DNA from 3 places in the Arthrobacter sp. Z1-15 genome. Region 3 is predicted to be linked to each of the others. Evidence: riboswitches for the same ligand, from Rfam matches in the RefSeq annotation. Region 3 holds a riboswitch; each other region holds the start of a gene.
The links. Region 3 has a riboswitch for thiamine pyrophosphate ahead of M1D40_RS01260 (FAD-dependent oxidoreductase). Riboswitches for the same ligand answer to the same signal wherever they lie in the genome.
Positions count from the first base shown of each region.

Region 1: it holds a riboswitch for thiamine pyrophosphate, as region 3 does, so the genes downstream of both, thiM (hydroxyethylthiazole kinase) here and M1D40_RS01260 (FAD-dependent oxidoreductase) in region 3, are expected to answer to the same signal.
Region 2: it holds a riboswitch for thiamine pyrophosphate, as region 3 does, so the genes downstream of both, M1D40_RS16260 (ECF transporter S component) here and M1D40_RS01260 (FAD-dependent oxidoreductase) in region 3, are expected to answer to the same signal.

Region 1 is NZ_CP096454.1:23,728-33,841, reverse strand. It holds gene M1D40_RS00190 (SDR family oxidoreductase) at 1-819, shown strand, start outside; gene M1D40_RS00185 (pentapeptide repeat-containing protein) at 821-1,537, opposite strand; gene M1D40_RS00180 (PLDc N-terminal domain-containing protein) at 1,540-1,758, opposite strand; gene M1D40_RS00175 (bifunctional hydroxymethylpyrimidine kinase/phosphomethylpyrimidine kinase) at 1,826-3,391, opposite strand; gene thiE (thiamine phosphate synthase) at 3,388-4,083, opposite strand; gene thiM (hydroxyethylthiazole kinase) at 4,080-4,889, opposite strand; TPP riboswitch at 4,881-4,970, opposite strand; gene M1D40_RS00160 (flavin reductase family protein) at 5,083-5,571, opposite strand; gene soxR (redox-sensitive transcriptional activator SoxR) at 5,659-6,141, opposite strand; gene M1D40_RS00150 (hypothetical protein) at 6,320-7,270, shown strand; gene ku (non-homologous end joining protein Ku) at 7,286-8,203, shown strand; gene M1D40_RS00140 (hypothetical protein) at 8,207-8,467, shown strand; gene M1D40_RS00135 (DUF2630 family protein) at 8,535-8,774, opposite strand; gene M1D40_RS00130 (DUF4383 domain-containing protein) at 9,016-9,480, opposite strand; gene M1D40_RS00125 (SDR family oxidoreductase) at 9,646-10,114, shown strand, end outside.
Region 2 is NZ_CP096454.1:3,508,143-3,518,256, forward strand. It holds gene M1D40_RS16230 (arsenate reductase/protein-tyrosine-phosphatase family protein) at 62-535, shown strand; gene M1D40_RS16235 (chorismate-binding protein) at 535-2,685, shown strand; gene cls (cardiolipin synthase) at 2,702-4,177, opposite strand; gene M1D40_RS16245 (aminodeoxychorismate lyase) at 4,247-5,131, shown strand; gene M1D40_RS16250 (energy-coupling factor transporter transmembrane component T family protein) at 5,217-6,008, opposite strand; gene M1D40_RS16255 (ABC transporter ATP-binding protein) at 6,059-7,576, opposite strand; gene M1D40_RS16260 (ECF transporter S component) at 7,563-8,189, opposite strand; TPP riboswitch at 8,249-8,409, opposite strand; gene M1D40_RS16265 (DUF4235 domain-containing protein) at 8,497-8,760, shown strand; gene mnhG (monovalent cation/H(+) antiporter subunit G) at 8,787-9,359, opposite strand; gene M1D40_RS16275 (monovalent cation/H+ antiporter complex subunit F) at 9,363-9,620, opposite strand; gene M1D40_RS16280 (Na+/H+ antiporter subunit E) at 9,620-10,114, opposite strand, start outside.
Region 3 is NZ_CP096454.1:238,845-248,958, reverse strand. It holds gene M1D40_RS01275 (ABC transporter ATP-binding protein) at 1-330, opposite strand, end outside; gene M1D40_RS01270 (FecCD family ABC transporter permease) at 327-1,520, opposite strand; gene M1D40_RS01265 (ABC transporter substrate-binding protein) at 1,513-2,646, opposite strand; TPP riboswitch at 2,851-2,954, shown strand; gene M1D40_RS01260 (FAD-dependent oxidoreductase) at 2,949-4,292, shown strand; gene thiS (sulfur carrier protein ThiS) at 4,292-4,531, shown strand; gene M1D40_RS01250 (thiazole synthase) at 4,534-5,373, shown strand; gene M1D40_RS01245 (isopenicillin N synthase family dioxygenase) at 5,533-6,564, shown strand; gene M1D40_RS01240 (DUF6355 family natural product biosynthesis protein) at 6,824-7,129, opposite strand; gene M1D40_RS01235 (DUF6355 family natural product biosynthesis protein) at 7,153-7,524, opposite strand; gene M1D40_RS01230 (DNA polymerase IV) at 7,933-8,952, shown strand; gene M1D40_RS01225 (ArsR/SmtB family transcription factor) at 9,016-9,393, opposite strand; gene M1D40_RS01220 (MFS transporter) at 9,390-10,114, opposite strand, start outside.

The DNA of each region.
Region 1 (10,114 bases), 220 kb from region 3:
ATGAACGGCTACGCTGAGGAAGCGGGCCTGCCGCGGCGCCGGATCTACGCCCTGCCCCTGCCCGCCCCGCGGCTGGCCGGCATGTGGGTGGCCCTGGTGACGCCCATTCCCCGGTCCATGTCGCTGCCGCTGGTCGAATCCCTCCAGCACGACGCCGTGGCCAAGGAACACGACATCGACGACTACCTGCCGGGGCCCGACGGCGGCCGCACCGGCTATTCCGAAGCGGTGAAGCGGGCGCTGGGCAAGGAAAAGCGCGGCGAGGTGGAAACCACCTGGGCCGGAGCCTCCCCGGCGGCCGATGAGGCCTCATCCCCGCTGCCCAGCGACCCGAACTGGGCCGGGCAGACCGTCTACGTGGATTCCCGCCAGCGCCGGTCTGCGGTGGCTCCGGAGCATGTCTGGCGGGTGATCGAGGGCATCGGCGGCAAGAACGGCTGGTATTCGCTGCCCATGGCCTGGGCCATCCGCGGGGTGCTGGACAAGACCGTGGGCGGCGCCGGGCTCACCCGCGGCCGGCGGAACCCCACCACCCTCTTCACCGGCGACGTCGTGGACTGGTGGCGGGTGGAGCTCCTCGAGCGCGGAAGCCTGCTGCGGCTGCGCGCCGAAATGCGGGTTCCCGGAAAGGCCTGGCTGGAGCTGCGGGTGGATCCCGACGGCGACGGCAGCCTCTACCGGCAGCGTGCCATCTACTTCCCCAAGGGGCTGGGCGGCAAGCTGTACTGGTGGCTGATTGCCCCGTTCCACGGCCTGATTTTCCCGTCCATGGCCAAGAACATCACCAAGCACGCGGCCCGGCTGGCGGAGGAAAGCTAAGTCAGCCTTCCACGCGCAGGCCCAGGTTCGCCGCCAGCAGCGGCGCCAGCATCATCAGCTGCGCATCATCCACAGTGGCGCCGCTGAGACCGGGCAGGTGCGTAATGGACCGGAAGTCTGTGGTGCGCAGGTCCACGTCCTGCAGCACGGCGCCGGAGAGGTTCAAACTGCCGATGCGGCAGTTCCGGAAGGCCACGCGGGTGGCCTGAACGCCGTCCAGGTCCAGTTCCTCGATGGTGCAGCCGCTGAACAGCACGTCGGTGAGCCGGGAGCTGCGCAGGTTGACGAAGTCCAGCTTCCCGCCGTCGATGTGGACGGAGTTCCAGCCGTTGTCATACAGCTCGGCCGATCCCAGCCTGCTGCCCTCCAGCACCACGTCCCGGAAGGTGCTGCGCGGTGCACGGAACACCGGCGCGTACAGGCCGTTGAACCGGCAATCCAGGAACCTGGCTCCGCGCAGGCCGGTCTCCGTCATGGACACCGACGTGAATTCGCACTCCGTGAAGGTGCTGCCCTGCAGGTCTGTGCCGTCAAAGGACCGGCCGTCAAAAAGCAGTCCCTCGAAGCTGCCGGAGGCTTCGGGCGCCGCCGCATCGGTCAGTGCGTTCAGGCGGACCGGATCCAGTGCCGGTTCCCGCGTCTTTGCGGTGCTGTTTTTCCCTCCGGTCTTTCCTCCGGCAGCGCGGCCGGTGCCCGGCCAGCGCGTTGCGGGCGCCACGCCTACTTGCGCCGGCCGAAGATGAAGTAGGACAGCGGACCGATGAAGTTCACGGCGCAGGCCGCGGACCACAGCGCCCGGGGTCCCCGCACCTCGGCGGCGGGACGGCGCCAGATGTCCGCGAGGGCAAGGCCGGCCAGGAGCACCTGGACGGTGGCTCCGACCCCAACCATCTTTTTCTGCTGGGCGGTGAGGTCCTTGGCGGAGTTTTTCTTGACCACTGTGCTCTCGTTTCTGTTGGGGATGCCGGGCGGGAGCTGCTGCCTCCGCCCGGCACCGCTGCTGTGCTTACGATTCTCCCGCGCCCGCGGCGAAAAACTCATACTCCCGGTGTGTCGATTCACGGAAGGCCGAGCGGGTGAGCTCCCGGACGTCCTCGGCGCTGCGGTCCAGCACGCGTTCCAGAATGCGCACCGCGGCTGCCGTGGACTCGTTAAAGGCGGGATCACTGTAGGTGTTCAACCATTCGGCGTAGGGGTGGCCGGAATGGTTGGTCCCGGACAGCCGGGCGCCCACGTCCGCATAGACCCAGAAGCAGGGCAGAAGGGCGCCGACCAGCCGTTCATATTCGTGGGCACCCCGAACCGGACCGGCACCGTCGGCGCTGCCCAGCAGATGCTGCAGATAGCCGCGGGTGACCGGCCCCGGTGAAGCTCCGCGTCCCGCGCCCCCCGTCTCCGGCAGCCACGAGGTGTGCAGCTCCATCTCGGTGGCCAGCGCGTCGTACGCCGCCCTGGCCCAAAACACCTGCTCTTCAAAGGCGGGAGCCAGTTCGCTGGCACGCGCCAGCGCCCGGGCGTAGCCGCGGAGGTACAGGGCATCCTGTGCGAGGTAGAAGTCGAAGGCTTCCCGGTTCAGCTTTCCGCTGCCCAGGTCCCGGACGAAGTCCAGTTCATTGATTTCCGTCCGTACGGCGGCCGTCTGCTCCCAGAGCGCCCCGGTGTGCGGACCGGCCGCTTCCACGGGCGGTGTTTCCTCCACCGGTTCCTGCACCGTCCCCGCTGCCGGGAGGGGCTCCAGCCCGCGTTCCCACACCCCGTGGAAGTGGTGCACCGGCCCGTGGCCGGCACCGACGTCGAGCTCGTCGGCATTTTCCAACGCCTCCTGCAACCAGGCTTTGGTCGCCGTTAGCGCCTGGTCCCAGCGGCCCAGGCGGGCATGGAACGTCGCCATGGCGGCGGACATCGAGCATCCCGTGCCGTGGGTGTTGACCGTGTCCACCCGCGGTGCCTGGACCTGCAGCACCAGGGGGTCCGCTGCGCCGGCATCCACCAGGGCATCGGGGCACCGGTCCCCCGCCAGGTGCCCGCCTTTGACCAGGACCTTGACGCCGTAGGCGGCAGAGAGCCGTTTGCCCTGTGCCAGGGCGCAGTCCCAGGACTCCGCTACCGGTTCCTGCACCAGCACGGCCAGCTCGGGCAGGTTCGGCGTCACCAGGTCCACGCGGTGCAGCAGCTGCCGCAGGGCCGCCTCCGCGCCGTCGTCCAGCAGGCGGTCGCCGCTGGTGGCAATCATGACCGGGTCCAGGACCACGGCGGGCACGCCGGCTTCCGCCAGCCACGCGTCAACAGTCTGCGTGAGATCCGTGCTGCCGAGCATGCCGATCTTCACGGCGTCAATGCCGACGTCGTCGCCCACGGCTTCCAGCTGTTCGCGCAGGAAGCCGGCCGGCGGGGTGTGCACCGAGCGCACGCCGCGGGTGTTCTGGGCGACCAGCGCGGTGACGACGGCCATGCCGTACCCGCCCGTGGCCGCGATGGATTTGAGGTCGGCCTGGATTCCGGCGCCGCCGGTCGGATCGGTGCCGGCGATGCTGAGGATCCGGGGGATCCGGGGGATCCGGCCGGCGCTCATGCGTGGCTCCCTGCATGCCAGGCCCGGACCAGATCCGCGGCTGCAGCCTGCGGATCGGCCGCTGCGCAAATGGCCGACACCACTGCGGCGCCGGTGGCACCGGCTGCCCGCAGCGCACCGATGTCCTCGCGCACGATGCCGCCGATGGCCACCACCGGCAGCGGCGCCCGCGCCGCGAACTCGGTAAATCCGCTGATTCCCAGCGGCTTCGGATGATTTGCTTTGGTGCGGGTGGGCCGGATGACCCCGGTCCCGAGGTAATCCACGGTTCCCGGCGGCAGCGCTGCGAGCGCTTCCAGATGCTCCGCGGTGTTGGCGGTCAGGCCGACGACGGCGTCCGGGCCCACGAGCGTGCGCACCAGTTCGGCGGGCAGGTCGCTTTGGCCCACGTGGACTCCGTGGACGCCGGCGCGGGCGGCCCGGGCCGCCAGGTAGATGTCCACCCGGTCATCCACCAGTACGGTCGCCCGGTTTCCTGCGGCTTCGGCGACAGCAAGGACCAGGGCGTAAAAATCAGCCGCCGAGGCGTTCTTTTCCCGTACCTGGATGGTTTCCACGCCGCCTGCCACTGCGGCCCTGACGGTCTCGACGACCCCGCGCGGCCCGCAAAGGACCGTGTCGGTCACCAAGTAAATGCCGCTGTTGTGGACGCGCTCCCGGGCCCGGGACACGTCAGCGACTCCGGCCTTCATGCGCTCACCAGCCGCTGCTTCAGGTCCTGCGCGTTGAGAGAGGCGAGGGCGTCGAGGAAGCCGACGGCGAAGCTGCCCGGTCCGGAGCAGGACTCCGCTGCCGGTTCAGCCGCAACGGTGTAAACGGCGGTTGCCGCCGCCACTGCGGCCAACTTGCCGCCGTCGTCGGCTGCGCCCAGGAATGCTGCGGTGACAGCGCCCAGCGCACAGCCGCCGCCGGTGACCCTGGTGAGCAGCGCATCACCGTTACTGACCCGCAGGGTCTGTACGCCGTCTGTGATCACGTCAGTGGGGCCCGAGACGGCGACAACGGAACTGTATTTTTCAGCCAGCAGGAGCGCCGCCGGAAGGGCGCTTTCCGGATCGTCGGTGGCGTCGACGCCGCGGCCGCCGGACCCGAGGCCGGCCAGAGCAATGATTTCCGAGGCGTTCCCGCGGATGGCCGTCGGCTGCAGGGCCAGCAGTTCGGCCGCGAGGGCAGTGCGCACCGGCAGGCTGCCCACGGCCACCGGGTCCAGCACCCAGGGGGTACCGGCATCATTGGCGGCTTCGGCGGCCTCCAGCATGGCCCGGCGCTGTTCCTCATGCGGGGTGCCCAAATTGATCAGCACACCCGAGGCCGCCCGGGCGAACGGTCCTGCCTCCCCCGGTATGTCGGTCATCGCCGGTGCTGCGCCCAGCGCGAGCAGAACGTTGGCGGTGAAATTCGTGACCACGGCATTGGTCAGGCACTGCACCAGGGGCGGTTCGGCGCGCAGGCGCGCCAGGAGGGTGGAAACGATTAACGGTGTCAGGCGAATAGTCATCCGCGACATCCCTTCGCTAGTTCGAACTAGATCAGGTTCAACGGGTGTTATCTCAGCCTGTCGGCACCCCGTGTCACTGCAAAGCACTCTAGGCCATTTGCGCGCCCGTTCCCACCTGGGCCCGAGGGACCCCGGCCGGCGCTGCTCCGGCCGCCCTGCTTACGCCTGTCCGCCCGTCCGCCGGGTCCGCCGGTTAGAGCGTGGAGTGGTCACCCAGCCGGTGATAGGTGCGGTTGTGGTAGACCAGCGGCTCGTCCGGCGCCCCCGGGCTCAGGATCTCCAGGACTTCGGCAGTTACCAGTACGGAGGAGCCGACGGCGGTGCGCTCCAGGATTCGGGCGCGGAGGGCCCGCGGCACATCCCGCAGCAGCGGTTCCCCGGTGGGAAGATCCTCCCAGGCCAGCGCCGAAGTGAAGCGTTCGGAACCCGGGCGGGCAAAAAGATCGGCCAGCCCGGCATTCCGGGCGCCCAGGAGGTGCACCACAATGGTCTCGGCAGAGGCAACAACGCCGGCTGAACCGGAGGCCGAGGCCAGCGAAAAGACCAGGATGGCCGGATCGGCCGAAACGGAAGACACAGACGATGCAGTCAGTCCCACCGGACCGGACCCGCCGTCGGCAGTAATGACGGCCACTCCCGCCGGATGGGCACGGAAGGCGTCCTTGAAATGGTCTGTGAGCATAGGTCCTACGCTAGAACCTCAACAATGGTTGAGGTCAAATCGGAGCCCGCCCGCTGCGGCGACCCGCGGCCCGGCCGCAGCCGCTCATCAGTAGTCCAGGACGGGTGCACCGGTTCCCCGGCCGGCTGATTCGTCGTCGGGGTTTACAAACCGGCATTCGGCAAGCGAGAGGCAGCCGCAGCCGATGCAGCCGCCGAGGCGGTCCCGCAAAGCCTCCAAGGAGTGGATCCGGGCGTCCAGTTCCTGCCGCCACGCCAGTGACAGCCGCTGCCAGTCATTGTGATCCGGCACAGCGTCCGTCGGCAGTTCTTCCAGGGCGCGCGCAATGGTGGCCAGCGGGATTCCCGCGCGCTGGGCGGCCCGGATCACCGCAACCCGCCGGAGCACGGAGCGGTCAAAGCGCCTCTGGTTCCCCGCCGTGCGGCGGCTGGCGATCAAGCCCTGCCGCTCGTAAAAGTGCAGCGCGGAAACCGCCACCCCGCTGCGCTCCGCCACCTGGCCCACCGTCAGTTCGGACCGGGCGGAGCCGCGTGGGTCCGCTAACCCGTCACTGCCTGCAGTCTTGCCCATATTCGCCTCCGTCCCTTCCATTATCGGCGTTCCGCGGGCGCCGCCGACATCCTGCGGGCTTTCACGGCAGGCAGCATCCGGGCTTTCTCGTCAGGACTCTGGCGGCTCCGCCGCCAGCGTGCCTACAGTGGCGCCCTGAACAGTGTCCGGACGCCCGGTCCGGACCGGAAAGGCCGGCGTGAGCACTGCAGCTCCCGCCGCCGGAACCCCGGTTTTCCTGCAGGGCACCGGCGGCCCCGATCCTGTTCCTGCCCGGATCATCCGCGAGCAGTTGGTGCTGGAACCCGGTCTGGCCAACTACACCGTCCTGAATGTCGCGTGGGCCGCCGGCGCGGCTCGCGATGTCAGCGTGGTGCCGGCACTGCCGCCGCGCTACCGGGACAGCGCCGCCGCGGCGGAGCTGCCCGGGCCCGACGGCGGACGGGGCCTGGCAATGGCCGGAATGGATCTGCTGCGCGCAGCAGCGGCGCCCTGGCCTGCTGCTTCCGGGGCCGGTGCGGCCGCGGAAACGGATACGGCGGCTGCGGAGGAACGGGTGCTGGCCGGCAGCGTGCAGCGATGGGTGCTGGAGCTGGTGACCAATGCCGCCGTAGACCGACGCGTGCCGCTGACCGAAGCCGCTTCGGATTTTTCTCGCAGCATCATCTATTACCTCCGCCGCGGAGCCGACGCCCGGTCCGTCATTGCCAATGCCCTGCGCCTGTCCCCGCAGGACGCCCCGGTCATCCTGTTCGGGCACAGCCTCGGCGGGGTGGCGGCGGTGGATCTGCTGACCGGGCCGGAGTGGGACGCAGCCGGCATGCGGGTTGACCTGCTGGTCACCGCCGGCTCCCAAAGCCCGTGGCTCTACCTGCTGGGCGGGCTGGCTCATGCCGGACCCGGAAAGCCGGGGAGCGTTCCGGTGCCGTGGCTGAACTTCTGGGATGAGCGGGATCTGCTGTCCTTTTGCGCCGAAAATGTCTTTTCCGGCAGCGCGGGGATCCGTGATGTGGAGATCACCTCGGGCGAACCGTTTCCGGCGTCGCACAGTGCCTACTTCACCGATCCGGACCTCTACCGGGCCATAGGCGAGGAGGTGGCAGGCGCGGATCCGGCCCGGGGACGCTCTGGCCCGGACGCCGGGGTTTAGTGTTCACTGGACTACATGAGAGCCATCTGGAAGGGCGCCATCGCCTTTGGACTGGTCAATGTCCCAGTCAAGGTTTACGCCGCCACCGAAGACCACGACGTCAGCCTGCACCAGGTCCACGAAAAGGACGGCGGGCGCATCCGCTATCAGCGCCGTTGCGAAATCTGCGGCGAGGTGGTGGAGTACAAGGACATCGCCAAGGCGTACGACGACGGCGAGCAGACCGTGGTGCTCACTGATGAGGACCTGGCCTCCCTGCCGGTGGAAAAGAGCCGGGAGATCGACGTCGTCGAATTCGTTCCCAGCGAGCAGGTCGATCCGATCCTCTTCAACAAGACCTATTACCTGGAGCCCGACTCCAAGTCCACAAAGTCCTATGTGCTGCTGCGCCGGACGCTCGAGGACACCGAGCGCACGGCCATTGTGCAGTTTTCGCTGCGCCAAAAGAGCCGGCTCGGTGCCCTGCGGGTCCGGGGTGACGTCCTGACCCTGCAGACACTGCTGTGGGAGGACGAAGTGCGCGAGGCGTCCTTCCCGTCCCTGGACGAGAAGGTGCGGATCAGCGCGAAGGAGCTGGAAATGTCCTCCGCCCTCGTCGATTCCTTCAGCTCGGACTTCAACCCGGCCGAATTTACCGACGACTATCAGGAACAGCTGAAGACGCTGATCGAAGCGAAGCTCGAAAAGGGCGAGGCACTGGACACCGAGGAAACCTTTGGTGGCGAGTCCGACGACGAAGGCGGCAAGGTCCTGGACCTGATGGAAGCGCTGCGCCGCAGCGTGGAAAAAAACCGCGGCAAAAAATCCGGCGGGACGAAATCCGGCGGCTCGGGGTCACGGTCCTCGTCCCGGCGCAAGACCGACGACGGGGAATCCAGCGAGAAGAAACCCGCGGCGCGGAAAACTGCCGCCAAAACCAAGAAGGGTGCGTAGGCCATGGCCATCACGAACTTTTTCCGCGACCGCAACGGGCGGATCCGGATTTTTGAAGCACCCAACCTTCCCATCCTTGCGTGGGCCGGGTTTGGTGCCGCGTCCATGATGGCGCTGACGCCGAAGTACCGGGACCTCATGGGCAGCCTGAGCAAAGCTTCACTGGTGATCTGGGCCCTGCTGGAGACTGCGACCGGTCAGAGCCCGTTCCGCCGGACCCTGGGCGCAGCCACACTCGCCCGGGAGGTCCTGTCCGGCGACTGACAAAGCACTGCGTCCAAAGTCCTGAGGTCGCCGAAGTCCTGAGCCGATGGCGCAGCCTGCGGTGCAGTTACTGCTTGTAGCCTTCGACCTCGCCGACCGGCCGGACTGTCGCATCGTCCGGGTTTTCGCCGGCGTCCAGGCGAGCCCGGCGCTGCCGCAGCAGGTCCCAGCACTGGTCCAGCTGCTCCTCAACCCGGCGCAGCTGCTCCATCCGGTCCTCAGGATGCTCGCCGGCAGGCGAGTCCCTCAGGGACTGTTCCTTCTCCACTAGTTCTGAAATCCGGTGCTGAATCTCGCTGGCGTCCATTCCCCTACGCTAGCCACCGCGCACGCCCGTGACCAGCACCCCGCAGCCGCCGAAGGCGGATGTACCCGGGATGCCAGCGGTCTATTGCCTTTTTCTGCAGGCCCGGGTGAAATCCGAACGGTATGAGGACGGCGTTGGACAATGGCGGTTGAACCATCACGGTTGAACAAGGGCCGGACAGCGGAAAGGACCGGCAATTGCCGGTCCTTTCCGTGGTTTTTTACGGTGCGGAGGTCCTGTTTTACGCGGTGGAGGTCCTGCCCGAAGTGGCCTGGCTGCGGCCAAACAGCAGACCCAGTCCGACCATGGCAATGCCCAAAATTAGGTGCAGCCAGTTGTCCGCGTTGTTGACGGGAACAAAGTTTCCCGCGGAGTGATGGGGAACGATCAATCCGTAGATCCACAGCAGCAGGTAAACAATCCCGCCGCCGATGAGGAAAATTCGGGCCGTGTTGTTAGCCCTGGCCATGATGAGCCCGAGGAAGCCGAACAACAGGTGGACGATGTTGTGCAGAATGGACACCTGGAAAACCCCGAGAAGGACTGCCTCCGACATATTTCCGGCGAAGTACAGGGCCTCGTAGTTCTGGGTAATTCCCGGAACGAATCCCAGAACACCGATCACGATGAAGATTAAGCCGAAGTACCAGGACGCCCGCTGGGCATTGGTGCGGCGGAGTGATCTGCCGCCGGTGGGATAGGACATAGCGAACTCCTTTTGCTTTGCCGAACTCCTTTTGCCTTGCCTGTTAATCGCCGGCTGCAGCCGGCACACGGGACATATTCCCCGGAACGAATACTCTTCAACTGTTGCACAATTCCGGGAACATGGGAAGCATACTTAGCATCACCGATAGAAGGGAACAGAGTCATGGTTTTCACCCCCCGCACAGCGATCGTCACCGGATCGGACTCCGGGATAGGCCGGGCCACGGCAGTGGCGCTGGCAGCTTCCGGGCTGGACGTGGGTATCACCTGGAACACGGACGAGGAAGGTGCAAAGGAAACCGCCGACGAGGTCCGCTCCCACGGCCGGCGGGCTTTCACCGCCCGGCTGGACACCACCGATCTGCCCGGCTGCGGCAGCGTCATTGATGATCTGGTCCGGGAACTCGGTTCACTGGACGTCTTTGTCAACAATGCCGGCACGGGAGACGGAAAGCCGTTCCTGGAGCTGGACTATGAAACCTGGATGCAGACGTTGGACACCAACCTCAACGGCGCGTTTGTCTGCCTGCAGCATGCGGCCCGCACGATGGTTGACGCGGGACGGGAAGGACGGCTGATCGCCGTGACCAGCGTCCACGAAACCCAGCCGAGGGTGGGCTCCTCCGCCTACA
Region 2 (10,114 bases), 640 kb from region 3:
GTAGGCTGGAGGAATGTACCGAATCAGTGCGGTGTGCACCGGCAACATCTGCCGCTCCCCCATGGCCCAGTTTTGTTTGACCCGCGCTTTTGAAGACGCTGGCCTGGGAGCCCGCGTGAGCGTAACTTCCGCGGGTGTCACCGGGTGGGAGGCCGGACGCCCCATGGATGACCGCACCAGGGCCGAGCTGCTCAAGCACGGCTTTTCCGCGGCCGACCTTGCGCCGTTCCGGGCCCGCGCCTTCGAGCCGGAAGAGTTTGCAGCCCTCGACCTGATTCTGGCCCTGGACTACGGCCATCTGCTGGAGCTCCAGGACCTGGCCCGCACTGAAACGGACCGGGACAAAATCCGCCTGCTCCGCAGCTTCGATCCGGCCGCGGCCGGCCTTCCCCCGGAACAGCTCGGCATCGAGGATCCCTGGTACGGCGACATGCGGGACTTTGATTCCTCCTACGCCCTGATTACCGCCGCGGTCCCGGGCATCGTGCAGCATGCGGCCGCCGCCCTGGACGCAGCTTCCGGCACCGCGGGCTAATGCCTCTTCCCTCCCCCACGGCCGCCGGCACCGCCGCCCTGCCGGTGATGATCGCCGTCGACGGCTTCTCCGGTGCCGGAAAAACGACTCTCGCCATTGAACTGGCCGCCGCCCTGCGCGCCCACCACCGGGTGTCCCTGTTCCATCTGGAGGATATTTATCCGGGCTGGGACGGCCTGGCCGACGGCATCGCCTACTACTGCGGGCAGGTCGCAGCGCCGCTGGCAGCAGGACGCCCGGCGGTCTGGCAGGCATGGGACTGGGACGCGGGCCGCTACGGTCCGGCCCGCACCACGGAGCCGGCGGAAATCGTCATAGTGGAGGGCGTTGGAGCCACCGCCGCCGCTGCGGGGCAGCTGCTTGACGCCGCAGTGTGGGTGCAGGCGCCCGCCGACCTGCGCCGGGAACAGGCGCTGGAACGCGACGGTGAAACCTACGCACCGCACTGGGAGCGCTGGGCGGCGCAGGAACGCAGCTGGGCCGCCGCGGATCCCGCGGCGGAACGCGCGGACATCACCGTTGACCGGCAGCACCGGCGCGGAACTCCGGCGGAAGCCGCGGGTTATGTCCTGCGCGCCCTGGCTGATCTGTCCCTGCCGCGGCTGCAGCTGGCCCGGCCCGAAACAGGTGCCGCGTCCGCCGCCGTCCGCGTGCACCGGATCGAGGCGCAGCCCGATCCCGCAGAGTTGTTTGCCGCCCTGTACACGGACTCGGCGCGCGCGGTCTGGCTAGACAGTTCCAGCGCGGCGGCCCCCGGGCTTCCCGCGGAGTCCGGCGCCGCACACATTGCCGCGCGCAGCCGGTACAGCATCATGGCCGACGACGGCGGAGCGCTGGGCAGGTACGCCGAGCACCGCAGGGGCGTGACCACCGTGGTGTCCGGGCCGGTCACGGTGTCCCGCCCCGGTCCGTTTTTCCAGTGGCTGGACTCGGTGTGGGGCGAGCCCCGGGCCGCCGTACCCGAGGACTACCCCTGCGGATTCGCCCTGGGCTGGCTGGGTTTCCTGGGATACGAGCTCAAGCGTGAAACCGGCGGCTCCGACACTGCTCCGCCCGCGGACGGGGCGCCGGACGCCGCCCTGCTTTTTGCGGGCCGGGCAGTGGTGCTGGACCACGAACTGCGCTGCCTGTACGCGCTGACACTGGGCGATGACGACGGCGCGTGGGCCGGCCGGGTCAGGGACGCAGCGCAGGCTGCCGCCGGTGTCGGCGGTGTCGGCGGTGTCGGCGGTGTCGGCGGCGCGGGCTCCGGCGGGATTCCCTCCGTCCCGCCGGCTCCCGTCCGGCCGATTCAAAGCACCCCGGAATTCACCGTCCGGGACAGCCGGGACTCCTATCTGGCAAAGGTCCGGTCCGCCCAGCAGGAAATTGCGGACGGCAATTCCTACGAAGTCTGCCTGACCACGTCCCTGAGCGCCCGGCTGCCGGTTCCGCCCGACAGCCGGACGCTGCTGGAGATGTACCGCGCACTTCGGGGGCGCAGCCCGGCACCGTTTGCTTCCCTGCTGCGGTTCGGCAGTTTCGCTCTGGCCGGCACCTCACCGGAGCGGTTCCTGTCCATGGACGCCTCCGGGCTGATGCGTGCCGAACCCATCAAGGGAACCCGCCCGCGCGGCGCCACTGTACAAGCGGACCGGGAGCTGGAGGAAGACCTGGTGACCTCGCTGAAGGACCGCGCTGAAAACGTCATGATCGTGGACCTGCTGCGCAATGACCTGTCCCGTTCCGCAGTTCCGGGATCCGTCACCGTTCCGCGGCTGTTCGCAGTGGAAAGCTACGCCACGGTCCATCAGCTGGTCAGCACCGTCGATGCCCGTCTGCTTCCCGAGGCGTCCCGGGCTGAAGCTATTGCCGCCGCCTTCCCGCCCGGATCCATGACCGGCGCTCCGAAGATCAGCACCATGGCCATCCTCGACCGGCTGGAGGGTGCGCCGCGCGGCCCCTATTCCGGCGTCGCCGGCTGGTTTTCCCTCACCGGAGCCGCTGATCTTTCGGTGGTGATCCGCACCCTGGGGGTTCAGGGGAACTCGCTGACGCTGGGGGTGGGCGGAGCCGTCACTGCCGATTCCGATCCGGCATCGGAATGGGAGGAAATCCGGGCCAAGGCCTTCGGCGTCCTCAGCGCACTGGGCGCCCGGTTCCCCGGCTGAGGAACGGCCTGGCCGGCTACTGCAGCGTGGCCGTCAGCCGGCACACATTGTCGATGTACCGCTGCCAGACCGGGCGGTCCACCCACTCGGAGAGCAGCAGCTCCCGCGACATGGAACGGTAGGTGTCCTCGATCCGGCGGGTTTTCGCCACGATGTCGCCGTCAAACATCATGATCGACACCTCCAGGTTCAGCGAAAAGGACCGCATGTCCATGTTTGAGGAACCGAGCACCGCCACCTCGTTGTCGATGGTGAAGTGCTTGGCGTGAAGGACCAGCGGCTTCGGGTAGAGATAGATCCGGATGCCGGCCCGCAGCAGCGCCTCGTAGTAGGAGCGCTGGGCGTGGTCCACCAGGAACTGGTCGCCCTTCTCGGATACAAAAAGCTCCACCTGCACGCCGCGCTGCGCCGCCGTCGTAATGGCATACAGCAGCGAATCGTCAGGAACGAAGTACGGGCTGGTGATGGAAATCCGGTCCGAGGCCGAATAGATCAGGGAGGTGAAGAGCCGGAGGTTGTTTTCGGTGGAGAATCCGGGACCGCTGGGCACCACCTGGCAGGTGACTTCACCGGGGTGCGTTGTCCACTCGTAGAGGCTGAGTTCGCGTTCCAGGTTCTCGTCGGTTTCCGCGTTCCAGTCGGTCGCGAACACCACGTTGATTTCGTCAACCACCGGCCCCTCCAGGCGGGCCATCAGCTCCACCCATTTGCGCCCCATCCTGTGGTTGCGGGGCTTGCGGTAGGACGGTTCCACCAGGTTCTGCGAACCGGTGTAGGCCACCTGGCCGTCCACCACGAGGATCTTCCGGTGGTTGCGCAGGTCCGGGCGGCGCCACTGGCCGCGGGCCGGAAGGATGGGCAGCATGCGCCGCCACTGGATGTCGGTGCTGCGCAGTTCCTTGAGCAGCTTGCGGTATCCCTTCACCCGCAGGGTGCCGATGTGGTCGAACAGGAGCCGCACCGGCACGCCGCGGGCCGCCGCTTCCTTGAGGGCGGCAAAGAAGTCCCGGGTGACGGCGTCGTAACTCATGATGTAGAACTCGACGTGCACGTATTTCTGCGCGCCCCGGACCACCTCGGTCATCTCCCTGATGGATTCGTCGTAGTCCCGCTGCAGTTCCACTTTGTTGCCGTCCAGGCTCGGGAACGATCCCAGCCTGCGGTTCAGCTCGGTGGCGGAAACCACCCACTCGGGACCGGAATACCGGCTGCCTTCGGCCTCGAGTTCGCGGGTGTTCTCACGTACGGCCCGGTTGACTTCAGCCTGCCGTTTCACCCGGTGTTCAGACAGCCGGAAGTTCCCGAAGAGCAGGAACAGGATGATTCCCGGGACCGGAAGGAAGAAGATGCACAGCAGCCAGGCCATGGCGGTGGTGGGGCGCCGGTTGCCGGGAACCACGCCCAGCGCAATGATTCGGATGGCGTAGTCAAGGATGGTGAGTGCAGTGGCAATCCACAAAGGCAGCGTCGAACCGGTTAATGCCACCCACACACGACGCTCCCATCAGCTGATCCTTATCCTCAAGCCTAGTCTGCCGCACCGGCAAACTAGGCTGGGCACATGACTGTTCTGGTATTTTTGGACCCCGAATTCCCCGAAGGCCGCCTGGCCGACGCTTCCGTTCCGCAGCTGATGGCCACAGATCTCGGCGCGACCCGAGGCGACGGCATCTTCGAATCGATGCTGGCCGTGGACGGCAGCGCCCGCAAAATGGACGCCCACCTGGACCGGCTGACATCCTCGGCCCGCGCCCTGGACCTTGAACCGCCGGCGCGCGGCGCCTGGGAGCGTGCCGTCGCAACAGCGCTGACGGAACTGGTGCTGCGGGAAGGCCCGGGCGAGGCCGTGGTGAAGCTGCTGCTGACCCGCGGCGTTGAAGGGGCGCACTCCCCCACGGCGTGGGTTGCCGCTTCCCCCGTTCCGGCCGGCACACGCGAACGCACCGCGGACGGCGTGTCCGTACTGCTGCTGGACCGCGGTTACGACAGCACTCTGGCGGAGCGGGCACCGTGGCTGCTCCTCGGAGCCAAGACCCTCTCCTACGCCGTCAACATGGCCGCCCTGCGCTACGCGAAGGCCAACGGCGCCGACGACGTCATTTTCACCTCCGCCGACGGCAAGGTCCTGGAAGGCCCGACGTCCAGCGTCATTTTGGCCGTGGAAGAGGACGGCGTCAAAATGCTGCTGACCCCCGAGCTGGAGAGCGGGATCCTGCCCGGCACCACCCAGCGGGCGCTGTTCGACGCCGCCGAAGCGGCCGGCTGGGCCCGGGGTTACGGCCCGCTGGAGCCGGCGCACCTGATGGAGGCCGACGCCGTGTGGCTGGTTTCCAGCATCCGGCTGCTGGCTCCGGTTACCTCCATCGACGGAACGCCGATCAGTTCCTCCCCCGCTCTCACCGAGGAACTGACCGCCCTGCTGCGGGAAGCGCTGACGGAGGGTTAACGAGAGGGAACGGCCGCCGCCGGGGCGCCCCGGCGCGGGCGCCCCGGCGCGGGCGCCCCGGGTCCCCGGCCGGGCCCCGGCCGGCCTAGGTGAGGATGAAGTTGAACGTCCCCGCCGCCACGGCGGCAGCCAGTGCAGCGCCGGCAGACACCGCCCCGTACAGAGCCACCCAGATATCCAGGCCGGTGAACACGGACGTCCGCGCCCAGGTCCGCTCGCCGCTGCCAAAGCCGCGCGCCTCCATGGCCGCTGCCAGCCGAATGGCGCGGCGCACCGCCTGGACCAGCAGCGCCACCGACTGCCCGAGGAAGGACCGGGCACGGGCCAGCGGCCCTGCGTCCGAGCCGATCCCGCGTGCGTGCCGGGCCATGCCCAGGGTCTGCCATTCCGAGACCAGCAGGCCGACCAGCCGCATGGCAGCCAGCGCGCCGAGCACGAAGCGGTGCGGCAGCCGCAGCTTCTGGGCCAGCGCATCCGCCAGATCCGTCGGGTCCGTGGAGACCAGCAGATAGATTCCGGGCAGGGCGATCGCCAGCCCCCGCAGTCCAATCGCGATGCCTGCCTCCACCGAATCCGAGGTGAACAGCAGCGGCCCGGCGTCCAGCAGCACCGCTCCGGTCTTTTCGGCCAGCAGTGCGGTGCCGTAGGCGCCGATGAGGGCAGCAACAAGCAACGGCCAGATGCGCTTGAGCAGCGTCAGCGGCTCAATCCGCAGCAGCGGCAGCAGGACCAGCTCGGACGCCAGGACTATTGAGGCACTGATCCAGTCCACGCTCACCAGCACAGCCACTGTCAGAGCCAGCGCCGCAGCCAGCTTGGACAGCGGATTGGCCCGTTCCAGCAGCGTTCCGGCCGGCCGCCGGGAGGGGTTGCGCAGGTCGGCGGGTTCCTGGTGCTGTGCTGTGAAACTCAATTCTTCCGAGCGTTTCACAGCAGCGCTCCGGCCCGGGCGGTGCCGTGTTCCACCCGCAGGAGGCTGCCGCCCAGGGCAGCTAGGAATTCGGCGTCGTGGGTCACGGAGACCACCGCCGTGCCGTCAGCCACCAGCGTACGGAGCAGTGCCACGAGCTCGGCCCAGGTGTTCGCGTCCTGCCCGAAGGTGGGTTCGTCCAGGAGAAGCACAGCGGGGTCGGTGGCGATCATCGTGGCGACGGAGAGGCGGCGCTTCTCTCCGCCGGAGAGGGTGAACGGGTTGGCGTCCAGCAGCGCGGACAACCGCAGCCGGTCGGCCAGGGAAGCCACCAGCCCGGCTACCTGCGCTTCGGACTTCCGCCCCGTGCGCCGGGGTCCGAAGGCCAGTTCCTCTCGCACCGTTGCCGCGAGGAACTGGTGCTCGGGTTCCTGGAAAACGGTGCCGATCCGGGTCACCAGGTCCGTTGATTTCCACCGCGCAGGATCGGGCCCTGCAGCACCGGCCAGTGCGGGGGCGGCACGCAGGGCGCCGGCGACGGGCTTCAGCAGCCCGCCCAGGGTCAGCGCCAGCGTGGACTTTCCGGCCCCGTTGGGACCGGTGATCCCCAGGGCGGTTCCGGCCGGCAGCGCCAGGTCCACATCGCCCACAACAGCCGGTGCCCGCTTGGAGCGTCCGGCGCCCAGACCGCGGGCTTCAAGCAGGAGTTCCCCCGGTGTTCCGGCCGCCGGCCCGCCAACGGCAGGCCGCACTCCGGGCAGCCAGACCCCCGCGGCGCGGAGGCGGTCCCGGTTGGACGGATCGGTGAGGACCTTCGAGGGCGGTCCGTCGGCGAGGATTCCGCCGTCGGCCGCCAGGACCACCACGCGGTCCACGACGTCGGCCCACACTGAAACGCGGTGTTCCACCACGATGAGCGTGGCGCCGGTGCGTTCCAGGACGCGTTCGACGGCGGCACGGACCTCCAGCACTCCCGCCGGGTCCAGGTTGGCCGTGGGTTCATCGAGCAGCAGCAGCCCGGGCCGCATGGCCAGCACCGATGCCAGAGCCAGCCGCTGTTTCTGCCCGCCGGACAGGGCTGCGGTGGGATGGTGCAGCGGAACCCGGAGCCCGACGTCGTCCAGGCTCGCCCGGACCCGTTCCCAGATCTCCTGCGGCGGCACCCGGAGGTTTTCGGCGCCGAACGCCACTTCGTCGCCCACCCGGGAGAGCACCAGCTGGGAGTCGGGATCCTGCAGCACAAGTCCGGCCCGGCCGCGGGCCTTCAGCGGAGTTTCCCCGTCCAGGGTCAGGGTGCCGTGCTCCTCACCGGCGGCATCGGGGCCGGACCCTTCGCCCAGCACGCCGGCGAGGGCATGCAGCAGGGTGGATTTGCCGGCGCCGGAGGCCCCGAGCAGCAGCACCTTTTCGCCGGCCTCAATGTCCAGTGACAGGGATGAGACGGCCGGGGTGCTGCGCCCGGAGTGCCGCCAGCTGTAGTCGCGGGCTCGGACCGCTGCGGGGGCTCCGGCCGGGGACCGCCTAGGCGCGTGCATGGGAGCGAACGTCCGCAGCCCGTCCGGACGCAAACGGGGCCAGCACTCCGGTGCGGGCCAGCGCCCGGGCGATCAGCCAGGAGACAAATCCGGCAATGACGGCTCCGGAGACGGCGGCGAACAGCGTGTACAGCGCCTGCCACTGGAAGGCCCATTCCGGCTTGTAGAGGATGCTTTCACTGACGCCGAGGAAGATTCCCGAGACAAGTCCGGCCAGCACCGCCACGGGCAGCGTGTACCGGAGGTAAAGGAACGCCAGGAACACCAGTTCCGCGCCGAGGCCCTGGATGAAGCCGGAGAGCAGCACCGACAGGCCGAACTGGGTGCCCAGCACGCCGGAAACTGCGGCGGCGAGGACTTCGCAGTAAATTGCAGCGCCGGGTTTGCGGATAATGAGCGCACCGAGAACGCCGGCGATCAACCATCCGCCGGTGTACAGCCCGCCGAGCGGAGGGAAAGCAAGGATCAGGGCTTCAACGCCGGCGTAGCCCAGGGACCAGGCCCAAAAAATTACGCCTACTGCCACGCCCAGCACGGAGGCGACCACAATATCCACCACCCGCCACGGGCGCCGGAGGGATGACAACTGCTGCTGGAAACGGTTCTGCTGCATAAAAAAATCCTCCTGAGGTACAGGAGGGGAGGGACCGTCCACGGCGGACTGCCGTGAGGTCCCGTGAGATCTCGACTCCCTAGCGCCGGTACTAACCGGATCAGGTTCGAGGGTCTGCGGATGTCCGCACTCTCAGCGCCGTTGGTCTTTCCTTGTTCTTTCTGACCGGCTGTAACCCCGGGCAGAGAGTAAGGGCAGAGGCGCTCCCCTGTCGTATGTTTGCGCCTCCCACTGTACACACGGAACGGCCCGAAGGGGAGGATCGGCGGGTAGGGTTAGGGAAAAGGCCTTCAACCCTAGGAGCATCATGAACCTGATCCTCAAACTGCTCGCCACCGGTGCCAGCATCGGCGCCGGTCTCCTGTCCGCCAAGATCCTGGACTTTGTCTGGACCCGGGTCACGGGCAACGAGCCGCCCCGCGACAAGGACGGTGTCCTGGACGTGAGCCTGCGCACCGCGGTGATCTTCGCCGTCGTATCCGGTGCCGTCAGCCAGGGCATCCGCGTGCTGACGAACCGGGGCACCCAGCGCGCCATCCAGCGCTACCAGAAGACGCCGGAAATCGTCTAGGCGTCCTCCGCCTTACTTCGGGGCGCTCAGCCCTCGGGACTGTGTCCCGGGCGGCGGGCGCCCTGATTGTTTTCCGCTTCGGCTCCGGACACAGCCCCGGGCTGCGCCTCGGGAGCCCGCGCCGGAGTAACGGGTACGGCGTCGTCGTCCAGCGAGCCGGCCGGCGGGTGTTCGCCGGGGTCGCCGTCCACGCGCGGGTCTTCACTGTCGCTGTCATCCCCGGCGGTTCCGGCGTTGGCCTGCAGCAGCAGCTCCTGCGCCCGCGCCACAACGTCGTCGAGCTCGTCGATCGTCAGCAGCTCCGGCCGCAGGTGCTTGGTGCGGTAACCCGCGCGGCCAATCATGTGGGCGGAGACCGGGGCGGTGAGGAGCATGAACAGCCAGCACACGGCAAGGACCGGCAGCAGGACCCAGCTTTCAAACTGCACGGCCATGGCCAGCAGGAACAGCAGCAGGCCCAGCACCTGGGGTTTGGAAGCGGCGTGCATCCGGCTCATGAGGTCGGGGAAACGCGTGAGGCCAATGGCTGCGGCCAGCGACATCAGGGCACCGCCGAGCATCAGGACTCCGACAATGACGTCTTTCAGTTCCTGGTTCACCGGTTATCTCCTGTCCGTAACGAAGCGGGCAACCGTCACGGAGCCAATGAAGCCGATCAGCGAGACGGACACCAGGAGCGCCAGGAAGTTGAGGTTCTTGTTCACGATCATGTCCGTTGCGAGAGCGGCACCAACGATTGCCAGCAGGACATCGGCTGCCAGCACCCGGTCCAGAATGGACGGTCCGCGGGCGATCCGGAAAATCGCACCGGCCGCTGAGGCCGACAGCATGATGGACACCAGGACCACAAAAACGGTCATCATGACGGGGCTCCCTTGCTGGTTGCAGCGGTACCGCCCGGCACGGCGGCTTCTCCTCGGGACAACGCTTCTTCAGCCTTCAGGACTTCCAGGTCCTCGCGGGTGCCGATGCTGCGGATCAGCCAGGATTCGGTGTCCCGGACGTCCTTGCGGACCTTATCCGCGTGTTCGGGGGTGGAAACGTTCAGGCAGTGCAGGTACAGCGTGGAGGTGGACCGGTCCACCTCCACCACCAGGGAACCGGGGATCAGCGACAGCGCGTGGCCGGTGGCCGTGACCAGAAGGTCCGAGTGGCTGCGCAGTTTCACGCCCACCACGGCGTTCTTGATGTGCGGACCCTTGGCAACGGACAGCCACAGCACTTCGAAGCTGGCGTGGACCAGCTTGTAGAAGAAGCGGACCGCGAAGCCCAGCGCATAAACCGGGTTGAACCGGCCGCTGAGCTCCACCGGCGGCAGGTAGAAGATGTTGGCCACGATGAAAGCGATAACCGC
Region 3 (10,114 bases):
GTCCTGGGGTACGTAGCCGACGGCGGGGCCGCAGCTGATCTGTCCCTCGCGGGGCGTCAGCAGCCCGGAGAGGCACTTGAGCAGGGTGGTTTTGCCACGTGCGTTGGGGCCGAGGATGGACAGGATCTCACCGCGTTCCAGCTCGAAGCCCAGGCCGCGGAACAGCCAGGGGCGCAGCCGCGAGTAACGGAAGCCCAGCCCGGTCACGGACATCAAGGGGCCGGCTGCGGCGGCCGGTGCGGCTGACCTGCCTGCCGCAGGTTCAGCGGCGGCCGGCGCGGTTGCCGGAGCTGCACTCAGGGGTGTTGTCAGGGCTGACACGACGGTCATGACAGCGCGCCTTTCTTCTGGGAACGGGCCAGCAGCACCACAAAAACGGGGGCGCCGATAATGGCGGTAAGGATGCCCAGCGGCAGTTCGCTGCTGGACAGGGAACGGCTGAGGGTGTCGATCAGCATCAGATAGGTGCCGCCGAGCAGCAGCGACGCCGGCAGCAGCACCCGGTGATCCGGTCCCATCCAAAGGCGGGCCAGATGCGGAACCACCAGGCCCACCCACCCGACGGCGCCGGCCACAGCCACGGTGCCGGCCGTCATCAGGGCCACTGCACACAGCAGGACCACGCGGGAGCGGTGCGGGTTCACGCCCAGGGCGGCGGCGTCGTCGTCGCCCAGTGAAAGCACGTTCAGGCGCCAGCGCATCGCCAGCACCACGGCGGCACCGATCGCCACGGGGACCAGGGCGGTGAGGACCTTGGTGTAGCTGGCGGCGGCAATGGAACCGAGCAGCCAGTGCACAATCGAGGGCAGTTCGGAGTATGGATCGGCGGTGTAGGTGATGAAGGAGACCATCGCGTTGAAAAACGCGGCCACCACGATTCCGCCGAGCACGATCATCAGCATCGGGCCGCCGGCTCCGCCCATCCGCCCCAGCGCCAGCACGACGGCGAGCGCGGCCAGGCCGAAGCCGAACGCACCGCCCACCATCCAGCCGCCGGAGAGGCCAAGGGTCAGCACCAGCACGCCGCCGAAGGACGCTCCGGCGGTGACGCCGATGATGTCCGGGCTGACCAGCGGATTGCGGAACAGGGCCTGCAGGCAGGCACCGCCCAGGGACAGCGCCCCGCCCACCAGGAACGCCAGCAGGACGCGCGGCAGGCGTACGTCGAGCACCACGGTGGCTTCCTGATCGGTCCAGGTCCGCCGCAGCGCGCCCTCTCCCCCGCCGGCGCCGAAGAGTGCCGTTGCCTCGTTGGCGAGGATGCGCAGGATTTCGTTTGGCGGCACCCAGTACCGGCCGGCGGCCATGGACACCAGGGCCACCGCGCACAGGATCAGGACGCACAGCAGCAGCGGCAGCCGGTGGCTGCGGGCCGGCGGGCGGGATGATTCGGGCGGGGCCGGCCGGGAAGAGACCGACGGCGGCATGGGCAGGCCGGCAGCCTCAACTGCCGCCGCCGGGGCCGCCCGTGCGATGCCCGCGCCAGCCGCCGTCGTCGTGCCCGTCCTTGTCTCAGGCACTGAAGACCTCGTAGCCGGTGCTTGCGCTGTTCAGGTCCAGGCGGAGGGCGGCGTCGATCTGGGTCTCTGAAATGTCGTAGCCGTAGAGGTAGCTGATCTTCTCGCGCATGGCTGCGCGGAGGTTGTGCCGGGTGAGCCCGGGATGGAAGATCTCGGCGGCCCACTGCCACATCAGCGGAGATTCGGCGCACGGGACCTCCCAGCGGTAGCCGCCCAGCGGAGCCTTGTAGACGCGGCGGTTGCGCACTGCTGACACGGAGGCCAGGGACTTGTCGGCGTACACGTCCGCCGGGGTGCGGGTGTCGAAGCCTCCCAGCGTGATGACCTCGGGGTCCCATTCGATGAGCTGCTCGGCGCTGACCACGTTCTCGGCACTGATGTTGTCCGCGGCCATGTTCCGGCCCCCGGCCAGCTCCATCCAGTAGTGCATGTAGGAGGATTTGTTCGACGCGGAGTAGCCGTCTCCGGACTGGCCCAGGTGGACCACGCGCACCGGCGTCGTCACGGAGGAGAGTTCCTGCCGGAGGCGCTCGATCTCGGCGTGCATCCAGTCCACAATTTCGGTGCCGCGTTCCGGCTTGCCCAGGATCGTCGAGAACAGCGAGACCCAGGTTTCCAGGTATTCCTGCGTGCCGTAGAGCAGGCAGACGGTCTTGAAGCCCGCCGTTTCCAGCGGCTCCACCAGGCCGTCGCCCTGGTCCGCCCACTGGAACACGACGTCGGGGTTCAGGGAGGTGAGCGTTTCAATGTTCGGCGTGAAGCTGGACGGGGAAACCGTGGTGGTCGTCTTCGACTCCGGGTACATCTCCCCGAACAGGCCCTGCCGGTTGGCCTGGACGGTGGACTCGTTGATGCCGACAATCTTGCCGTAACCGCCGTCCACCGCGGCGAGCATGGAAGGCGAGGGGATCACCGTCGTCGCAATCCGCTGCACGGGAGCGTCAAAGGAGACCTGCACGCCGCGCATGTCAGTCACGGTGAAGCCCTGCGAACCGGCTGATCCGCCGGCGGCGGCCACCGTTTCGCGGGAGGAACAGGCGCCCAGGGCAAGGGCCAGAAAGCCCAGGCCGGCGCCGCCCAGAAGGGTTCTGCGGGAGGTTCCATGAGGAGGATGGGAGGGAGACAACTGCATTCCTATCGCTGACGAAAGGTAAGGCTTACCTAAAGACTGACGTAGATATCAGACCACATCGAAGCGATTAGCGCATATTTGTGTATCGTAATTCGCTGATCCGCCTCTGCAGGGCGGCCCTTCCAGCCCGCCCGGGGACGCGAAGCGACGGTGGATGCCCGCTCCCGGCGTGGTAGGCTCCCTGACACGCTGGTAAAGCAGCGGTTCTGCGGGAGTCCCCCTGGGGGCTGAGAGGGCTTAAGCGCCGACCGCCACACCTGATGCGGGTCATGCCGCCGTAGGAAAAGGACATCCCGGTGAATCCTGCACCCCAGCCCTCCCGTTCCGTCCCCGGAACACCCGCCGTCGACGTCGTAGTGGTCGGCGCCGGAGTGATCGGTTTGGCAGCAGCCTGGGAGCTGCGGCGGCGCGGCCGCACAGTTGCCGTGGTTGACCCGGATCCCGGGGGCGGCGCATCTCTGGCCGCGGCGGGAATGCTGGCTCCGGCCTCCGAGGTGCAGTACAGCCAAGAGCCCCTGTATCCGCTGATGGCTGCCTCCGCGGCCGAATATCCGGCGTTCGTTTCGGCCCTGGAAGCAGCGGCGGGCGCGTCCGTTGGTTACCGGCGCACCGAGACCCTGGTCTGCGGAGCCGATGCCGCCGACCGGCAGGCGCTGGCAGATTTGCGCCTGCTGCAGAGGAGTTACGGGACAACGGTTGAGCAGATATCCCTGCGAACCGCACGCACGCTGGAGCCTGCGCTCAGTCCCCGCCTTTCGTCCGTCTTCCGCATTCCCTCCGACCATCAGGTGGACCCCCGCCGGCTCACCGCAGCCCTTCTCGGTGCCCTGGTGGCACCCGGCGGGACGGAGGGTTGTCCTTCCGGCCGGACAGACGGCGGCCCTGCCGTGCTCATTGGAGCTTCCGCCACCGGCCTGCTGTGGGGAGGCGGAGCCGTTACCGGCGTCGTGCTGGAGGACGGGAGGGAACTTGCCGCCGCACAGACGCTATTGGCAGCGGGCACCGGACTAAGCCGGCTGCACGGTCTGCCGTCCGGCTATGCTCCGCCGCTGCGCCCCGTGCACGGGGACATCCTGCGCACCCGGCTGCCCGCGGGAGCGCCTCCCCTGCTCGAGCACACCGTCCGCGGCCTGGTTCACGGCGTACCGGTCTATCTGGTGCCGCGCAGCGACGGCACGATCGTCATTGGCGCCACGTCCCGCGAGGACGGACGGAACGGGGCCAGCGCCGGAGGTGTTTTTGCCCTGCTGCGGGACGCACAGACCCTCGTACCGGCAGTTGCGGACCTGGATCTGGTCGAAGTCATGGCCAAGGCCCGCCCCGCTACCCCCGATGACCGCCCGTACCTCGGCGCCCTGCGCAGGCCGGACGGGACGCCCGTACCCGGTGTGGCGGTGTCCACCGGATTTTCGCGGCACGGGGTGCTGCTGGCTCCGCTGGCTGCCCGCCTCGCAGCCCAGCTTCTCACCGGCATGCGCGGCAGCAACCCGGCAGCCGATGCCCGGTTCCTGGCCGCTGCCGACCCGCACCGTTTCGACCACAGCAGTCCTAACCCGCCCGCCGCCGCTCCCGCCGCTTCGCCGCCCACCACGCCTCCGCTCAGCACACCGCCGCCCGCCACCTCGAACAGGAGCATGTAATGCCCGCCATAACCTTCAACGGCACCCCCAGGAACGTTCCGCGGGAGACCACGATCACCGATCTCGTCGCCGGCGCCACCCGGCGCCCGCTGCTGCCGGACGGCCGTCCGGCCGACGGCGGGCGCCTAGGCGTAGCGGTGGCGGTGGACGCCGCCGTCGTGCCGCGCAGCTCCTGGTCCCGCACGACAGTCGCCGAGGGACAGACCGTTGAAATCGTCACCGCCATCCAGGGAGGCTAATCATGGCCAGCGTTCTCACAGCCGACCACTTGGAACTCGACGGCACAGAACTGTCGTCCCGGCTCATCATGGGCACGGGAGGCCTGACCTCCCTTCACACCCTCGAGCAGGCACTGCTTGCCTCCGGGACCGAACTGACCACCGTGGCAATGCGGCGCTTCACCCCACAGCAGGGCGATTCCCTTTTTGCGGTGCTGGAGCGCAACGGCATCCGGATCCTGCCCAATACGGCCGGTTGCTACACCGCGCGCGACGCCCTGCTGACAGCGGAGCTTGGACGCGAGGCACTGGAAACTAACTGGGTGAAGCTGGAGGTGATCGCCGATGAAGAGACACTGCTCCCCGACGTCGTGGAGCTGCTGGACGCCACGGAGCAGCTCGTGGCCCGGGGATTCAAAGTGTTCGCTTACACCTCTGATGATCCGGTCACCGCGCAGCGCCTGGAAGACCTGGGTGCTGCCGCCGTCATGCCCCTGGGTGCCCCGATCGGCACCGGCCTCGGCATACTCAATCCCCACAACATCGAGCTCATCACCTCCCGGGCGTCCGTACCGGTGATCCTGGACGCCGGCATCGGCACCGCTTCCGAAGCTGCTCTGGCCATGGAACTGGGCTGCGACGCCGTACTGCTGGCCAGTGCCGTCACCCGCGCCCAGGATCCGGTGGCAATGGCGGCGGCAATGCGGCATGCCGTAGCCGGCGGCCGTCTGGCTTTCCGCGCCGGCCGCATTCCGGCCCGCAGCCATGCCGTGGCGTCCTCTCCCCGGGCGGGGACCGTTGGCTCCGGCGAACCCGAGCATCGGCCCCGCGGCGACTGGGAACCCGTCGGAACTACGCAGTGATTTCCGGGCCGGCGCCGCCGCGAACATGTCGCTGAAAGACGTATCGTTACGCGATGACTCTCCCGGTGCTTAAAGAACGCGCAGGTCAGAGTGGATACGACATCTGATGACGTAACAATTGCTACTCACTTGACAGCAGCTGGTGGTAGCTTCGCAACCATGACTGCGATCCCCGATTCCATCCCTGTTTTGGACCTGAGCACCGCCCGCAATGCCGACGGTTCCTTCAATACCGACTTCATTGCTGCGCTGCGCGAAGCAACCCACCGGATCGGGTTTTTCCAGCTGGTTGGCTACGGTGCCGGTGAGTCCAAATGGGAGGGCCTGTTCGACGTCACCAAGCGCTTTTTCGACCTGCCGCTGGAGAACCGGCTGGAGCTGGATAACCGCAAGTCGCCGCACTTCCGCGGTTACACCCGGCTGGGGACCGAGCTGACCCAGGGCCGCCCGGATTCACGCGAGCAGATCGACTTCGGCCCGGAACGCGAACCCGTGGCGGATTACCCATCGGATCAGCCGTTCTGGCTGGTCCAGGGCCCCAACCTTTTCCCTGACGAGGTCCTTCCCGAGCTGCGGGAGAAGTCCATGGAGTGGGCGGAGCTTATGTCTGAGGTGGGCGCGGAACTGCTCAGCGCCATCGCGGTCTCCCTCGAGCTGCCCGAAGACCACTTCGCCGAACCGTTTGAAGGCTCCCCGGCCTGGATGGCCAAGCTGGCCCACTACGTGGGCGGCGAGGTGCAGGAAGCCGGCGCCCAGGGTGTGGGCCTGCACGCCGACTACGGCTTCGTGACGCTCCTGCTGCAGGATTCCGTGGGCGGCCTCGAAGTCCGCCCGCACGAGTCGGAGACCTGGCTTCCGGTGGAGCCGATCCCCGGGGCACTTGTCGTCAACCTCGGCGAAATGCTCGAAGTGGCCACGCAGGGCTACCTCTCCGCCACCATCCACCGCGTGACGGCTCCGGCCCCCGGCGTGGACCGCTACGCCATTCCGTTCTTCTGGTCGCCGCGCCTGGACGCCGTCATTGATCCGGTGGAGCTGCCCGCCGAACTCGCGGCGCAGTCACGCGGAATTTCCGATGACCCGGAAAACCCCATGCTGGCGTCCTACGGTTCCAATGTCCTCAAGGGCTGGCTCCGGGCGCACCCCCAGGTGGCCAAGCTGCACCACCCGGAGCTGCTCACCTCCAAGTAACGCCCGGAGCGCAACCGGCGGGCCGGCCGGCCAAACTGGACTGGCCGCCGCCGGTTGGGATGCACAGGCTGGGCCTGGCCCAGACTCTCTCGCAGATCGCCACAAGGCTCGCGAAGAACTGCACGCGCGTGTTCAGCGCGGCGAGAATCACGACGACGACAGTCGAAAACTGGGGCCGAGGAACGGTCAGACACAAGTTCCACAGCCCCAGTAGCGACATCCCGCCAACGTCGTTTCGGATGCTAGCGCAGGTGAATACCTAGCAGCCGCCGATTGCGACCGCGTAACGCAGTGCGCCAAGGCTGGGGTTTGCATATAGTTCCGTTTCGCCTGCAGTTACGCAGAACTCCTCGGACGCATAAGTGTAATCGACTCTGATTTTCACCGTCGAACCATTGCTGGTGCAGTGATTATAAATGCCCTTTTCATAGTTTCCATCATCCCCACCTCCGAGATTTCCCGTAGTGAGCGGGTAGAAGCCGCAAGGAGATGCGGCTTGGCCTGCAGGCGCGAGTGCCAGCGATCCACCGAGCAAGACTCCAGCTGTGATCGAGAATGTAGTCATTTTCCTCGCTATGCCCTTCATTTTTAGCACCCCCCGATGGCATAGGAGTATGAAATTCTCTTGTCTTGGTTCACAAAACCAAGGCGAGACTCACCCGGAGGGAGGCAAAGGTCCAGGGGACCGTCCGCTGTATCAACCCTCACGTTCACGTTCGACCCGTCACTGGTGCAGTGGGTATAGTGAGCGACTCGCCTCTCCCCCGAGAAAGGACTCCAAGTGAAGGGTTTTGGAAGGCTGATAGTCGAGTCGTAGTACTCGGTCTTCTCATAGTGTCCGCACACTCCTGCACTGGCAGGACCCGCTCCAATCAGCCCTGAGGCCGATGCAAGCGCCGTGGCAAGCAGCGCAGTGGCGCCGGCCGTTGATGTTATTTTTCTAAAGCCTGCATTTTTCATAAGTTACAATCTCCAATGTAGATTGGTTCTTAACTTTTTTTGAATGTGGCGAAATAACGTAAATGACAATACCAGCAGTAAGGTGAGCATGCAAGGGAAAGAATTGAGTAATTCGCGAAAATCTGAGATCAAGTGGAAATGGCAGAGTGCGGCCATCTTCATTCTCATCGTCTGCGGCGCCACCCTCTTCTGGCTATTATCAAATGGCGTCATAAGTCAAGGGGTGGCGCTCTGGACTATTCCATTCTGTTTCGTTACGATCGCCGCACTCATCACATACATTGCGATCATGAACCGGCAAAAATAGCTCCTTGAATATGGTTGGGCAATGGTGAATCCGGCACCCGGCCGGGAAGTCCCGGCGGCCAGGTCTGGATCGGAGGCTTGCGGCAGAGGCACACTGGTCCCGTGAAGGGAAACCCCTGGGTTCTGCACGTTGACCTCGACCAGTTCATCGCGGCGGTCGAGGTGCTCCGGCGCCCGGAACTCGCAGGCAAGCCGGTCATCGTCGGCGGCCGCGGAGACCCGACGGAACGGGCGGTGGTCTCCACCGCCTCCTATGAAGCGCGGGCCTTCGGCGTGGGGTCCGGCATGCCGCTGCGCATCGCGGCCGCTTCGGATCTGGTGATGGCCGCCCTGCGGGCCCAGCCCGGTGCCGTCGTGCAGGTTCTGGGGTGGGACGAAGCCTTTGTGGGAACGGAGACCGGAGATCCGGAAGCCTACGCCCGGCAGATCCAGGCCGACGTCCTGGAGCAAACGCAGCTGCACTGCAGCGTGGGCATCGGCGACACCCTGATCCGGGCCAAGAACGCCACCGACTTCGGCAAGCCCGCCGGCGTCTTCCGCCTGACCGCCGGGAACTGGCTCGACGTGATGGGCGAGCGGCCCACCAAGGATCTGTGGGGCATCGGCAACAAGATCTCGGGCCGGCTGGCGAAGCTCGGCATCGCCACCGTCGCGGAGCTCGCTGCGACCGATCCGTCGACGCTGGTTCCGGAGTTCGGCCCCAAAATGGGGCCCTGGTACGCGGAGCTCGGACGCGGAGGCGGTACGAGCGTTGTGGATGACACCCCGTGGGTGGCCCGCGGACGCAGCCGTGAAACCACCTTCCAGCAGGACCTCACCGAGCCGGACCAGGTGCACGACGCCGTGCAGGAGTTAACCGCGCAGGTCCTGAAGGACGTGGAAGCCGAGGGCCGGCCGGTGATCGGGCTGACCCTCAAGGTCCGGTACGCGCCGTTCACCACCAAGACCCACGCCCGGAAGATCCCGGAGACGTTCGACCGGGAAGATGTCCAAGCCAGGGCCATGGACCTGGCCGGCGCGATCGAACCCGGCCGCCCCATCCGCCTCCTGGGCCTGCGGGCCGAAATGGCCATGCCCGACGACGCGCGGAAGGGTCACACACCCACGCGCGGCGGCTGGTGAACCCGGGAAACTGCCCTGCGGCCGCCGCAGAACCGCGGAACGGCTGCTTGCCCGCGGACCGGTTCACCCGTGGCTGGGTTCACCGGTGACCCGGTGGTCGGCGTGGTTGATGGTTTCACGAATCAGCCGCTCGAGATGCCCGTCGCGCAGGGAGTAAATGACATGCCGGCCGTCCTTGCGGGTCTCGACCAGTCCGCTCAACCGAAGCTTGGCCAGGTGCTGGCTGACGACGGTGCGTGAAACTCCCGCACCCGCGGTCAGCTCAGTAACCGTTTTAGGACCCCGCAGCAGTTTCCACAGCAGAGCCAGGCGGGTTGGTTCAGCGAGCAGGCGCAGTGTGGCCGCCGCCGCCTCCAGGAGTTCAGGGCCAGGCTCCACGGCGTGGACCAGTGAGGGCGCCCCTGATTCGGGAACGGGCGGGCCGGGATGTTCGCTGCTCAAGCGCCATCCTCCTTTTCTACAGCTGCGGGCGCTTCCGCCGGCATAGACCGGGGCCAGGACAGGAAGGCTCCCGCGCTGCCCATTATTGCAACAAGCGTCAGCGCTGCTGCGGCCCAGCCCAGGCCGGCAGTTGCCCCGAACCAGCCGGCCAGCGGATACGTCAGAATGTAGCAGGCATGTGAAAGTGAGAACTGGGCGGTGAAGACGTAGGGCCGGGTGGCTTCAGTGGAGGCTTCCCGCAGCAGCCGCGCCGACGGTGTCAGGATCGTGGAGTTGGCCGCTCCGAGCAGGAGCCAGAGCCCGAGCAGCAGTCCCCATCCTGAGTCCGGAACAACGGCTACCACCGCGGCGGTGGCAGCCAAAGCAACCGGAATGACGGCGGCTCCGCAGAGCATCACCGTCCTGTCACCGAATTTTTCCAGGACCGGCGGTGCAGCCAAGGCAACAACCATGGAGCCGATGCCGAAGCTGGCAAGAGCCAGGGCCAGATCACTGTCCGAGCGCTGCAGCACATCCCGGACAAAAACCACGGTGTTGACCAGAACCATGGCTGTTGGTGCGGCAACCACCAGGTTCAGGGCCAGCAAGGCGCGCAGCCTGCGGTTCCGCCAGAAGATCCTGGTTCCGAGCGTGGTGCGGTGCCACACGGACGTCTGCTCGCCGCCGGTTTGGCGGACCGGAGGCAGAGCTGTCACGGCAACCATCAGTGCCGAGCACAGGA